DNA from 3 places in the Desulfobacter hydrogenophilus genome. Region 2 is predicted to be linked to each of the others. Evidence: predicted binding sites of a transcription regulator. Region 2 holds the regulator's gene; each other region holds the start of a gene.
The links. The regulator sigma-54, encoded in region 2, starts transcription at its own class of promoters, with help from an activator protein. The targets are predictions, from matches to a motif close to TNTGGCACANTTTCTGCTNT.
Positions count from the first base shown of each region.

Region 1: the regulator sigma-54 is predicted to act here: its motif matches at 2,333-2,352, upstream of EYB58_RS03520 (Nif11-like leader peptide family natural product precursor).
Region 3: the regulator sigma-54 is predicted to act here: its motif matches at 1,645-1,664, upstream of EYB58_RS01325 (Spy/CpxP family protein refolding chaperone).

Region 1 covers NZ_CP036313.1:801,082-805,337, reverse strand. Annotated here, with positions in the region: gene EYB58_RS03525 (FAD-dependent oxidoreductase) at 1-1,852, shown strand, start outside; gene EYB58_RS03520 (Nif11-like leader peptide family natural product precursor) at 2,072-2,290, opposite strand; gene modA (molybdate ABC transporter substrate-binding protein) at 2,667-3,422, shown strand; gene modB (molybdate ABC transporter permease subunit) at 3,449-4,129, shown strand; gene modC (molybdenum ABC transporter ATP-binding protein) at 4,132-4,256, shown strand, end outside.
Region 2 covers NZ_CP036313.1:2,563,702-2,567,957, reverse strand. Annotated here, with positions in the region: gene EYB58_RS11365 (LptA/OstA family protein) at 1-541, shown strand, start outside; gene lptC (LPS export ABC transporter periplasmic protein LptC) at 1-18, shown strand, start outside; gene lptB (LPS export ABC transporter ATP-binding protein) at 542-1,264, shown strand; gene rpoN (RNA polymerase factor sigma-54) at 1,267-2,709, shown strand; gene hpf (ribosome hibernation-promoting factor, HPF/YfiA family) at 2,723-3,256, shown strand; gene EYB58_RS11345 (PTS sugar transporter subunit IIA) at 3,271-3,729, shown strand; gene rapZ (RNase adapter RapZ) at 3,732-4,256, shown strand, end outside.
Region 3 covers NZ_CP036313.1:277,989-282,244, forward strand. Annotated here, with positions in the region: gene EYB58_RS01320 (ATP-binding protein) at 1-1,153, opposite strand, end outside; gene EYB58_RS01325 (Spy/CpxP family protein refolding chaperone) at 1,748-2,242, shown strand; gene EYB58_RS01330 (fumarylacetoacetate hydrolase family protein) at 2,352-3,158, opposite strand; gene EYB58_RS01335 (rhomboid family intramembrane serine protease) at 3,233-4,135, shown strand; gene EYB58_RS01340 (S1 family peptidase) at 4,116-4,256, opposite strand, start outside.

The DNA.
Region 1 (4,256 bases), 1.8 Mb from region 2:
CGGCGGAATTGCTGTTGTCTGCGGTTTAAACGCTGTTAACCCGGAACAGGTGCTGGGTTACAGGCCTCTGGTGGGCATGGTGAGCGGCAAGGTTTTTGTTCGTGGTGATGCCAAAAGTTATTCCGACAAGGATGCCAAGGAAGTGGACCTTGATGATCAGGAATGGCAATGGCTGACCCAGGGCCTTAAAATTTTTCTTAAAAAAATTGAACAGCCGAAACTGTTTGGCGAACTGGCTGTGCGAGAAGACTGGCGGCTGTTTGAAGCCAAAAATCCCCATGAAAAGGCCGAAGGGCCGGAACGTAAATCTGTATCCTGGTTTAGGGAACAGGTCTGGGATGCGGAACTTGGTCGCGGCGGCCTGATCGGAGATCTCCAGGAAACGGAAAAAGGGACTGTACCGGTCATTACCAAGGGCGAGTACAGAAGATATATTCCGGTCTGGGAGCACGGTAAATATATCTCGCCGTGCCAGGCATCCTGCCCCACCGGAATCCCGGTCCAGCAGCGCTGGGCCATGATCCGGACCGATAACATTGATGAAGCCATATCCATGGGCCTTGAGTATTCTCCGTTTCCGGCGACCGTGTGCGGTCACCTGTGCCCCAGTCCGTGTATGGCGTCCTGCACACGGAACCTGTCCTATATGGCTCCCATTAATGTTCGTCTTTTGGGTCAGGCTGCCCAAAATATCAAACCGCCAAAACCGGCCAAAGAATCCCGAAAGAAAGTGGCCGTCATCGGCGGGGGCCCGGGTGGTATTTCTGCGGCCTGGCAACTCACCATGAAAGGCCATACCGCTACGGTATTTGAAGCCGGACAGAACATTGCCGGGAAAATTTCCGCTCTGATTCCCGAATCCCGAATCCCTGCCGACACCCTGAATGCCGAAATAGACCGGATAAAGTCTTATATAAAAGATATAAGACTGGGAGAAAAAGTTGATGCGAAAAAGTTCAAAGAGATAAAAAATAGCCATGACTATGTTGTGGTGGCAGCCGGGGGCAATAAACCCAGATCCCTTCCGATCAAAGGTGCCGAACGGGCTCTTTTTGCCAATGATTTTCTTGAGAAGGCCAAAGCAAACAAGATAAAACCAGGCAAAAAGATAGTGATTATCGGTGCCGGTAATGTGGGCTGTGATGTGGCCACCGAAGCCCACCGGCTGGGTGCTGTTGATATAACCCTTATTGATGTCCAGAAACCGGCTGCATTCGGCAAAGAAAGAGAGGATGCCGAAGAATGCGGTGCTCACTTCCGCTGGCCGGTATTCACCGAAGAAATTAATTCCCAAGGGATCAAACTTGAGAGTGGCGAAATACTGCCGGCTAATACGGTGGTGATCTCCATCGGAGACGTGCCTGATCTATCTTTTCTTGATGAGGGGATTGAGCTTGAAAGAGGGTTTGTCAAGGTGAACGAAGCCGGCCGATCCTCGGATGAAAAGGTCTTTGCCATCGGGGATGCGGTGGGCCCGGGACTTATCACCAATGCCATCGGCGCAGGCAGACGGACAGCCATAGTCATTGATCAGCTGCTCAAAGGGCAGGCTCCTGATATGGAAGGCCTTGCCCCCATGATCGATACCCGGCGTGTAAATTTGACCTATTATAACCCTATACATGATGCCAATACATTAGAAGCGTGCGGTGAGGAATGTGCCTCCTGCGGAAATTGCAAGGATTGCGGCATCTGCGTGGCAGTTTGCCCTGAAGGGGCTATCAGCCGGCAGGAAAAGGCAACCGGCTTTGAGTATGTGGTGGATGGATCCAAATGCATTGGATGCGGATTCTGCAAAGGGGCATGCCCCTGCGGTGTGTGGGAATTGATACCCAATACGCCCCTGATGTAACAATACAATAATTGAGGTCAAATCAAAGTTTTGATTTGACCTCAATTATTGCAATCATCAAAAAAAACAATCGAAGAAAATTGAAAAACGGTGCTGTCGATAGACAGCACCGTTTGCTTCGATTTTTACATGAAAGTTTCAATTAAGTAATTAAAGGCCTTTCATGTTCTGTTGTAAATTGCGTCTGGGGTGTTGATAGATCAGGTCAGCCCATGGCTGTTATACCCAAATGCCTTTCTTTGGCGGATTGCCATATGAATCGAAAGAGTCCCCATTCATCTTCAATACCGCTTGCAGTTCTTCCACAGTAAACTCAAAACCATCTTCTTTTGCCATGGCGCAAAATTTTTCCATTGAAAAACAGTTGTCGTACTTTACGCGGAATTTGCGGTCATCTGCTCCCTTATCTAAAAAGGCTAGAACGTTTTCTTTTGACATTGTGCTTCTCCATTAATTAATAAGTTAAATAAAAATAAAACTAATGCAAAGAGTATTCCAGGTCCGAAGAAATATTATATTAATAATAAAAAAAGGCCCATTTGTAGCTTGAAAATATGGCTTGACATTGTTTTGCCGTCGATGATAACCGTATTCCGAATAACAGCCATGGCCGACCTGGTCTTCCACCGCGGTTAGGCCACGACAGATTATGAAAGAAACTAACCGGTTAGTTCAGTTCTTTCATATAAAACAGCCACGGGCTGATCTGGGATATCGATGCCCAAGTTCGACCCACAACAAAGCATGAAAATAAAACAATAATGTATTTTGATTTTTATATGAAACGGATAAATACGAAAAAGGAGGGTTTGACGTGAAAAAGGTATGTGTATTAAACATTTTTGTTGTTTTTATACTGCTGGTGTTCAGTACCTATGCCCAGGCTGGGCAGGTTCGTGTTTCAGTGGCAAAGAGTATGAGTAATCTGTGCAATAATTTGATAGTACAGTTTCAGGAACAGTATCCGGATGTGAAAATTGTCCCAAATTTTGGGTCATCCGGCGCCTTAGCAAAGCAAATCGAACAGGGGGCGCCTGCAGATATTTATGTTTCTGCCAATCCGAAGTGGATGACGCATTTGATTGAAAAGGGCAAGATTGAGTCGGACACCAAAAAAATATTTGCACATAATGCGTTGGTTTTTGTGGGTAAGTCAAGTACGGATGCTCAATCTATGAGCGATTTACAGAAGCTGACGCGTGTTGCCTTGGGCAGTCCCAACAGCGTGCCGGCCGGTCAGTATGCTAAGCAGGCGATGGATAAAGAGGGCATATATGATGAAATGCTCAAGAATGGGCAACTGATCATGGCAAAGGACGTCCGCCAGGCACTGATCTATGCCGACCGGGGAGAGACCGACGGCGCGTTTGTTTACAAAACGGATGCGATGCTCGCCATCAATGCCAAGATTCTGTTTGAAGTGCCTCTTGAGTTTTATAGTCGAGTAACCTATCCGGTTGCAATGACAAAGGACAGCGACGGGAACGCCGATGCCAAACTCTTCTATGACTATATCGTTTCTGAAGCGGCCCATTCGGAAATGATTCGTCTTGGTTTTACACTGCCCTGATACGGGGCATGGTAAATGAAATTACAATGCTGACACTTTCTCCCCAGGATATTTCTGCCGTCGGGCTTTCCCTGAAGGTTGCCTGCTCGGCGACCTTGATCTCCACCCCCTTTGGCATTGCTTGTGGTTACTTTCTTGCCTTCGGTAAAATTAGAGGCAAGGCCGTGGTGGAAGGGCTTATCAGTCTGCCATTAGTCTTGCCGCCGGTTGTGGTCGGATATTTGTTGCTGCTGTCCTTCGGGTCCAACGGTTTGATCGGTAAGTTTTTGAACCTTTTGGGTATTCAGGTGGTTTTTTCACTCACCGGTGCTGTTATTGCCTCGGCGGTTGTCGGATTCCCCCTGATGGTCCGTTCAATCCGTATTGGTATGGAGGCGGTGGATCAATCCTATATTTCAGTATCTCGAACCCTTGGTGCGGGATGGTGGGATAGCTTTTTTACCATTGTTCTGCCTTTGAGCGGTCGTGCGATTTTTGCCGGGATGTCGTTGATGTTTGCCAGAAACCTGGGTGAGTTCGGCGCAACCGTTATCCTTGCCGGCAATATCCCGGGGGTGACACAGACAATACCCTTGGCAATTTATGAATACACCTCTGTTCCGGGTGGAGACAGGATGGCGCTGACGCTGTGTCTGGTCTCCATCAGCCTTTCTTTTGCCATCCTTCTTATTAGTGAGGCAATAAACCGCAAGTTCAGGAGAGGGTAGCAGTGCAGTTAGATGTTGAGTTAAAAAAAAGTTTCAAGGATTTCACCCTTGATGTGGCCTTCAGTCTCTCCTCACCAAGGACGGGGATTTTCGGTCCGTCAGGAAGCGGAAAATCAACGATTATGAA
Region 2 (4,256 bases):
AATTCCAACATATTATAATATCTCTTTGGGTTTATTGCTGATACTGTTGTCTCTTTTCACACAAGTATCCTTGGCAGCCCAGGAAAACAAAACCGCTGATAAACAGCAGCCGCCGGCTGACCTGAAAATCACTTCGGATAAAATGATCGCCAGCAAAGACCAGTCCATGGTGGAATTCATGGGAAAAGTGAAAGCAGTTCGGGCAGACAGTGTGCTTTTAGCAGATTCGGTCAAGGTGTTTTTCCATACCTCAAAGACTAAAAAGGAAGGCCAGTCAAACGTTAAACGAATTCTTGCCACGGGCAATGTGGAATATACCGAAGGGGAACGCAAAGCATTCTCAGATCAGGCGGATTATGACACTGCAGATGAGATACTGGTACTCACCGGGGAACAAGCCCGTCTGCTTACGGGAAAAAGCTGGATCACCGGCAAAAAGATCACCCTGTTTAAGGTCCAGAACCGGGTGGTTGTGGAAAGTACAGAAAAAACCAAGGTTGAAGCCTTTTTTGATGCCGAAGACCAAGACGGGTCTTTATAGATGAGTCGATTGGTACTGGAAAATCTTGTGAAGACCTATGGCGGTAAAACCGTAGTGGATCAGGTCAGCTTGAGTGTGGACCAGGGCCGGGTGACCGGGCTTTTGGGCCCTAACGGTGCCGGCAAGACCACCACCTTCTATATGACCGTTGGCATGATCCGGCCGGAAAAAGGAACTGTTCATCTTGACGGGGAGGATATTACCCGAGACCCCATGTATGTGAGGGCAAGAAAGGGCATTGGTTACCTACCCCAAGAGATGTCTATATTCAAAAAACTGACCGTCAAGGAAAATATAACGGCCATTCTGGAGGTTATTGATAAAAAAGTTACGAATATCAACCAAAAAGCCGAAAACCTGATGGAAGAACTGGGGATACTGGCCTTAGCCGGTCAAAAGGCTGCCTCCTTATCCGGTGGAGAGAGACGCCGTCTGGAAATTTCAAGGGTGCTTGCAACAGATCCCTTGTTCATCCTGCTGGATGAACCCTTTGCCGGTATTGATCCTTTGGCTGTCATTGACATCCAGCAGATTATATCCCAGCTTACGAACAAAGGCATCGGAATATTAATTTCCGACCATAATGTCAGGGAAACATTAGGCGTATGCGACACAGCTTACATCATGAGCCAGGGCGTGGTTATGGAATCAGGTCCGCCGGAAAAAATTATTTCAAGCAAAATAGCCAAACGAATTTACCTGGGAGACAACTTTAGACTTTAATCATGGAACTTGGATTACAACAAAGCCTTGCATTGACTCAACAGCTGGTCATGACACCCCAGCTCCAGCAAGCCATCAAACTGCTTCAGCTATCCCGGCTTGAACTTGCCGAAATGATCCAGCAGGAAATGGAGCAAAATCCGGCGCTTGACGAAGTCTCCATTGATGAAACCTCTGACAAAGCCATCACTGCCCAGGAAACCGAAACCCGGGAAACCGAAACCGAAGCCCCTGTCAAGGAAGTTACGATTGAAGAGCGGGTGCGCTCGGATACGGATTGGGAAAACTATATTAATGAATATAACTCCACCGGTAGAATATACACGGAGTCTGAAAACAGCGAAGCCCCCAATTACGAGGCTTTCACCTCTGAGAAACAAACCCTTGAGGCGCATTTGAAGTGGCAGTTGATGCTTTCGGATCTGCCGGACACAGAGGAACGCCTTGGTCACGTCATCATTGGCAATCTGAACCGGGACGGATATTTATGCGCCGACGTGGAGGAAGTGGCCCAGGCCGCCAAGGCCGACATCCAAACCGTTGAAAAGGTGCTGGCTGTGCTCCAGACCTTTGACCCCCCCGGGGTGTGTGCCAGAAACCTGTGCGAGACGCTTTTGATTCAAGTCCGGCAACTTGGCATTGAAAACGAGATCATCACCCGGATCATTACGGATCATCTAAAAAATCTGGAAAACAGGAACAGCAAAAAAATTGCCAAGGCCCTTAAAATTTCCGTTGATGATGTACGGGCCGCAGTGAAAATTATTCAATTTCTTGAACCCAAACCCGGCAGGAAATTTACTACAGATGAACCCGCCTACATCACCCCTGACATTTACGTTTACAAAATCGGTGATGACTTCAAAATTGTTATGAACGATGACGGCCTTCCCAAATTAAGAATTTCAAGATTCTACAGGGACGCTGTGGCCACCGGCAAAAAAATCCCCAAGGAAACCAAGACCTATCTTAATGAAAAGATGCAGTCCGCCTCCTGGCTGATAAAATCCATTCATCAACGCCAGAAAACCATCTATCTGGTCATGGAAAGCATCATAAAATTTCAAAGAGAATTTTTTGAGAAGGGCATTGCCTATCTTCGGCCTTTAATTTTAAAAGATATTGCCGAAGATATTGAAATGCATGAGTCTACGATCAGCCGGGTGACCACTAACAAATATGCGTACACCCCCCAGGGACTGTTTGAGTTGAAATATTTTTTCAATAGTTCCATAGGGCGCGGTGATGGGCCTTCCATGGCATCGGCCAGTGTCAAGGAGAGAATAGTACAACTCATTGACAATGAAGATCCCAACGCACCTTTAAGTGATGATAAAATCGCCGCAATTCTGCAGGAGTCAGACATTCAGATTGCCCGGCGAACCGTGGCAAAATACAGAAAGGTGCTCAATATTCTGCCGTCCAATAAACGAAAACAACTATAGGGAGAGCTAATCTATGCAGGTTACCATCACGTTCAAGAAAATAGAAGCATCTGATTCCCTGAAATCCTATGTACACAAAAAACTTAAACGGTTTGACAAGATGCTGGATGGTCCGGCCGAGGCCAATGTAGTCTTAAGCGTTGAAAAAATAAGACATATTGCCGAACTCACCTTAACCAGCGGGACGCTTAACATCCATGCAAAGGAAGCGTCCGAAAGCATGTATGCCACCATTGATATTTTAGCGGATAAAATCAAAGGCCAAATCACAAAACACAAGGAAAAAGAAAAAAAACACATGTCAGGCAATAAGACAAGCCTGACCGATACCCGGGAGTTCAGCATAGATGAACCACTACCCAAAGACGTGGTCGATATTATTGAAGAGCCTCTTGAAACAAAACCCATGGACATTGAAGACGCGGTGATTGAACTGGAATCGGGCAAAAAATCTTTTTATGTATTTACGAATGCCCGCACAGAACAAGTCAATGTGATTTATAAACATAATAACGGAAAATTGGGACTAATCGCTCCCCAAGGATAGGATGGTCGGAACCAATGAAAATCAGTGACATTCTAAAGCTGGACGCTATTATCGCAGACCTGAAAGCCAAAAACAAATCGGAGGCTATAGAAGAACTGTCCCGGGCTGTTTCACCCGTGGCAGGGGCCGAAATCGAAGATGTTACAGCAGTCCTGCTGGAACGGGAACATTTAGGTTCCACAGGCATCGGCGGTGGAATCGCGATACCCCACGGCAAACTGGAGACGGTGAAATCTATTGCTGTGGGATTTGGGCGCAGCATCAAAGGAATCGAATTTGATTCTTTGGATAACCGACCGGTCCATCTTTTCTTTCTGCTTTTAACACCCGAACATTCCACAGGGGGGCATTTGAAAGTTCTTGCCCAGATTTCAAAGCTGCTGAAAATGGCTCAGTTTAAAGAACGACTGTTATCGGCAGGTTCAACCGAACAGATTCATCAAATCATTCTGGAGAATGACGAAGAATTTTGACAATGGAAAACCTCAAGGTTTATATCATCACCGGCATCTCAGGTTCCGGGAAGACAACTGTCGCCCAGGCATTTGAAGATGCATCCTTTTACTGCATTGACAACATGCCCATGGAACTTGTGCCAAAGGTGCTTGAACTTCCGTTAGGAGAAAGCGCCAAGGTTAAGGGTGCAGCCTTTGTGATGGATATGCGGTCAAAAACCTTTACAAATACGTTTGTTTCAGGCGTCTCTGCTTTAGAAGAAATGGGGTTTTCTCCGGTCATCATATTCCTTGAAGCGGATACCCAAACCTTGGTCAAACGGTTTAGTCAAACCCGAAGGCACCACCCTCTGGGAGATGAAAAGAACCTTTTGGACAGCATCAAGTCTGAAAAACAGGGGATGGCTGCCATCCGCAAACTGGCCCACCAGATCATTGACACTACTAATTTCAATGTGCATCAGCTTAAAGCAGAAATACAGCGTCTTGTGTCCAAGGAGACCGGTTTCAAAAGCATTATGAAACTGAACATAATGTCTTTTGGC
Region 3 (4,256 bases), 2.3 Mb from region 2:
CGCCTGCGGCAAGTTTTCCGATGGCAGCTAAACGCCGGTTGGTTTCCACCTGTTTTTTCAAATCCCGGATCTGGGTCAGGTCCCTGAATAAAAGGACAAATCCCTGGATCTGATCTTCGTCTGCCGGGATAGCCGAAACGGTCATATCCAGCCGAAGATCGCCTTTCTCTTTTTGGTTCAAGGCCACTTCCCCGGACGCGACGCCTCCTGACCTCGAAATTTCAGCAGCCATGGCAGCCATCTGGGGAAACGCTTTTTCAGGAATTTCACCCAGAATCTTTTCAGCAGACCGATTGGCTGAAGTCACGTTAAACTCCGGATCCAAAGTGATCAAGCCCGAGGGCATATTCTGGACCACATTGTCGGAAAACGCCATAACCTGTTCCAGGGATAACTGGGCCGCCCTGTAAGCCTGGAGGGCAAACAGGGCAATAATGCCTGAACAGCAAAAAATAAAAAACAAAAGCCCTTTGATAACAATGTTCTTAAATCCCTGGGCCTGGGCCGCCTGCACCCCGGTCATGGACATTCCGGCAAAAATATAATGATCGATCTGCCCAAATGTGCCCAAAGCCGGCCTGACCGATCTTTCAGCACCAGACAGTCCGGGCGACATCTTTCCATGGTCGTAGCCGGGATCAGGGCCGTGAACAGGCCCCAGACCTCGACCTCTGACTCTATGATTAAACGGAACAAAGCGCTTGGCCACTTCCAGGACCGGCCCATCCAGTGTGTTCAGGGAGCGGCTGGAGATCAGGTGGGTATCCCTGGGCAACGGGCCAAGGTCTGCCCATCTGTCATAAAGGGTACCCACCATGGCGGCATCGGAATGGGCGATGATTTTCCCCATGGCGTCGGTGATCATGATATAGGCAACATCAGGCTGTCCTGCGGTCTCCTCCAACATGGACTGAATCCTTTCGGTGCCCCAATGCATAGATCCCATACCAATCCGGGTGCCGGCTTCAAAAGTGCGGATTAAAGAGGTGCCGGTGATTAAAAATCGTTCCCGGATAAACTCATCCTGTTTTTTAACCCGGTCCAGGGTCATCAGGATAAATACCGGCAACAGCACGACCAGGACCCCCACCATAACCAGAGGCGGCACCAGCCCCGGCATTTTGGGGGTAATTTTTAATTTAAATTTATCCATTATCGTCCTGGATTCATGCAATCTGTCCTATCCACATTGTTAGACCGATCCTTAGGACCGCATTGAACAACGAACTAACTTAACTTCTCTGACCTTTTTTATAAAAAATCTGTGTAACCTACACAGACTTTCTATTTTCGTTGTGGGCTGAACCCCGGTGGAAAACCAGGTCAGCCCGTGGCTGTTTATATTCTGTTTTTGCAAAATAAATACCATTATTGTTTCAATTTGATGGCCTCTTTTCAAAACTGTTTTCACCAGGGTCTTACGCCCTATGGCCCGGAAAAAAATAAATGCTACAAATTTTGCGCCGAATGTTTATTTTTATATAAGATGCGGCACAGATGTATAGATCGTATATTTTTTACCCGGTTGTATACCCCCACCCGAGTAAAAAGTACACACTATATCTAATTTTTTAAACAATACCCTGATATGATATTTAGATGCGAAAGACTTGATATAAGATGGTCTCAATAAATTTCAAGATAAATGGCACACCATTTGCTTTATAGTTCAGCAACGATGGTCAACCATTTAAGATCATAAAAACACAAGTTACAGAACATAAATCAAGCACCACAAGGAGGCATTATGAAAAAAACATTAGCCGTATTAACCATCCTGATCATCACATGCACCTTTTCCGCCAGTGCATTTGCAACCCCCCCAAAGCAGGGCAAGGGAAAGGGCTTAAGACAAAACCAACGAGCGTGCATGAACCTGACCGATGAACAGCAAAAACAGCTTAGTGATCTGCATCAAAAATTTGTTGATGACACCTATGAAACGCGTACAGGAATAATGAATCTGGACCAGCAAATCCGCATGTACATGGAAACATCTGATCCTAATCCGGGAAAACTGAAAGCCATGGTCATAAAAAAAGCGGATTTAGCAAAAGATCTGGCTGTTAAACGTTTGGACTTTGCCCTGGATGCCAGAAAAATATCCCCAGAATTAAAATACATGGGAATGGGCAAAGAATTTGGCCGCCATGGCAAGGGATACGGCCACGGTTATCATGGCGTTGGTAAAGGCGCCGGAGTTGACGATCCCAAAGAAGAGACCCCTTCAGAAAATAATTAATATATACCCACCACTCAATTATCTATCTCTCCATCCACTCCCTTCTCTCCTGTCCCCCCGGGTTGCCACACCCGGGGGGACCCCTTTTTCCGAAGTTTTTTAGCGCTTTTTATCCTTCTTTTTCCACAGGATTTTCAAGCACGCCAATGCCTTCAATTTCAACCTCCATCCGATCTCCCGGCGCCAGAAATACGCGGGGTTTACGGGTAAATCCCACCCCTTCGGGCGTACCTGTCAGGATCAGGGTGCCGGGCAAAAGAGTAGAAGACTGGGACAGATAGGCAATCATATTGGCCACGCTGAACACCATGTCACTGGTGTGGCTGTCCTGCATGAGTTCACCGTTCAAGCGGCACTTAATGGCAAGGGTCTGGGGATCGGTAATTTCGTCTGTCGTGGTCATGACCGGCCCGCAGGGACAAAAGGTGTCATAACTTTTTCCCCGGGTCCACTGGAATCCACCGGCATGTTTCTGCCACCGCCGGGCAGAGACGTCATTGGTGCAGGTATAACCAAGCACATAATCCAAGGCCTCTTCCTCGGGCACATTTTTGGCAGCCTTTTTAATGATCACCCCAAGCTCGGCTTCGTAATCCACCTCGGGCGGATCTGATGCACATTCCGGGATCACGATGGCATCCTTGTGCCCGGCAAGGGACCCTGGGTATTTCATGAACACAGCCGGATATTTTGGAATTTCCTGGCCAGTCTCTGCCGCATGACGCCGGTAATTAAGGCCGATGCAGATAATGGCCGAGGGCTCCACCGGGGGCAGAACTTTCACCACATCCACCCGTTCGCCGGTATCGCTGAAACTGTAATCCGCAGACTGTTCCACCAGGCTGGCCGTTTTTCCGTCCCAATCGCACCCCATGACTTTTTTACCCTGCTGGGTAGTAAAACGAATGATCTTCATTTAAGGCTCCTTTATTCTTTTTATTGTATGAGCTATATTCATAGCCGGAAATAAACACATCCGGCAAGGAAAAAATGAAATCTATTTTCACGGGCAGTATACACAATAAAAACAGCAGAAAACAGGCCGATCTTACCCTGGTGGTCCTGGCGTCCCAGTCTGTCAAAGCGGTCATTGATACGTGTCCTGACGGATCATACGACATCCTTGTCCCCGATGACGATGTTTTTAAAGCACAAGAGCAATTGAAACAATACGCAAAGGAGAACAAGGGGTTCCAAAAACCGGCTCCCCATGCGTCGACCAGAATTTTTTTCTCCCCCGCAGCCCTGGCGCTGGCCTTTTTTATAGCAGCCATCCATTATATCATCACCACCCGGGGCCTTCACAAACAAGCGATCCTGGACTTTGGTTCGTCCTCGTACTATCTCAGCCAAGGGCAAAGTTTCAGGGCCGTGACCGCCTTATTTCTGCACAGCGATACGGATCATCTTCTGGGAAATATGGCCGGAATACTTGTACTTGCGGGCCCTTTACTTCGCGTGACCGGTTACGGGCAGGGACTCTTGCTGCTTTTGGCCGCAGGCACGGCCGGCAATCTGATATCTGAAAGTTTTGGCCAGGATTTACGGCTCTCCATCGGGGCTTCCACAGCGGTCATGGCGGCGGCAGGACTTCTTGGGGCCCGGCGCATGACCATTGGCGCACAATCAGGTCATTCAGTATTTCCAAAATTCAAAGGGCTGGCCCCCTTTGCTGCGGCAGCCACACTTACAGCCATGTTCAGCCATGGTGAGAATACCGATGTATCGGCCCATCTATTCGGTTTTCTTGCCGGTACCGGAATCGGGCTGTGCTATTATCCGTTATCTGGGCCTTTATCAGGTCCGGTGATGGGCCGTATCAGTTTCGGCATTGTTCTGGGAATTTTATGCATGGCCTTTATCCAGGGTGTTTTTACTTTTCTGCCGGGATAATGGACCGGTTAAGCTTTCGGACAAAACTGACAGGGACGGCATAGGTGATTCCTGTAGGCTCTTTTAGGACGTATTCTTTTTTCCCTTTGACAAAAACTTTATTGATCACCCCAACGACTTG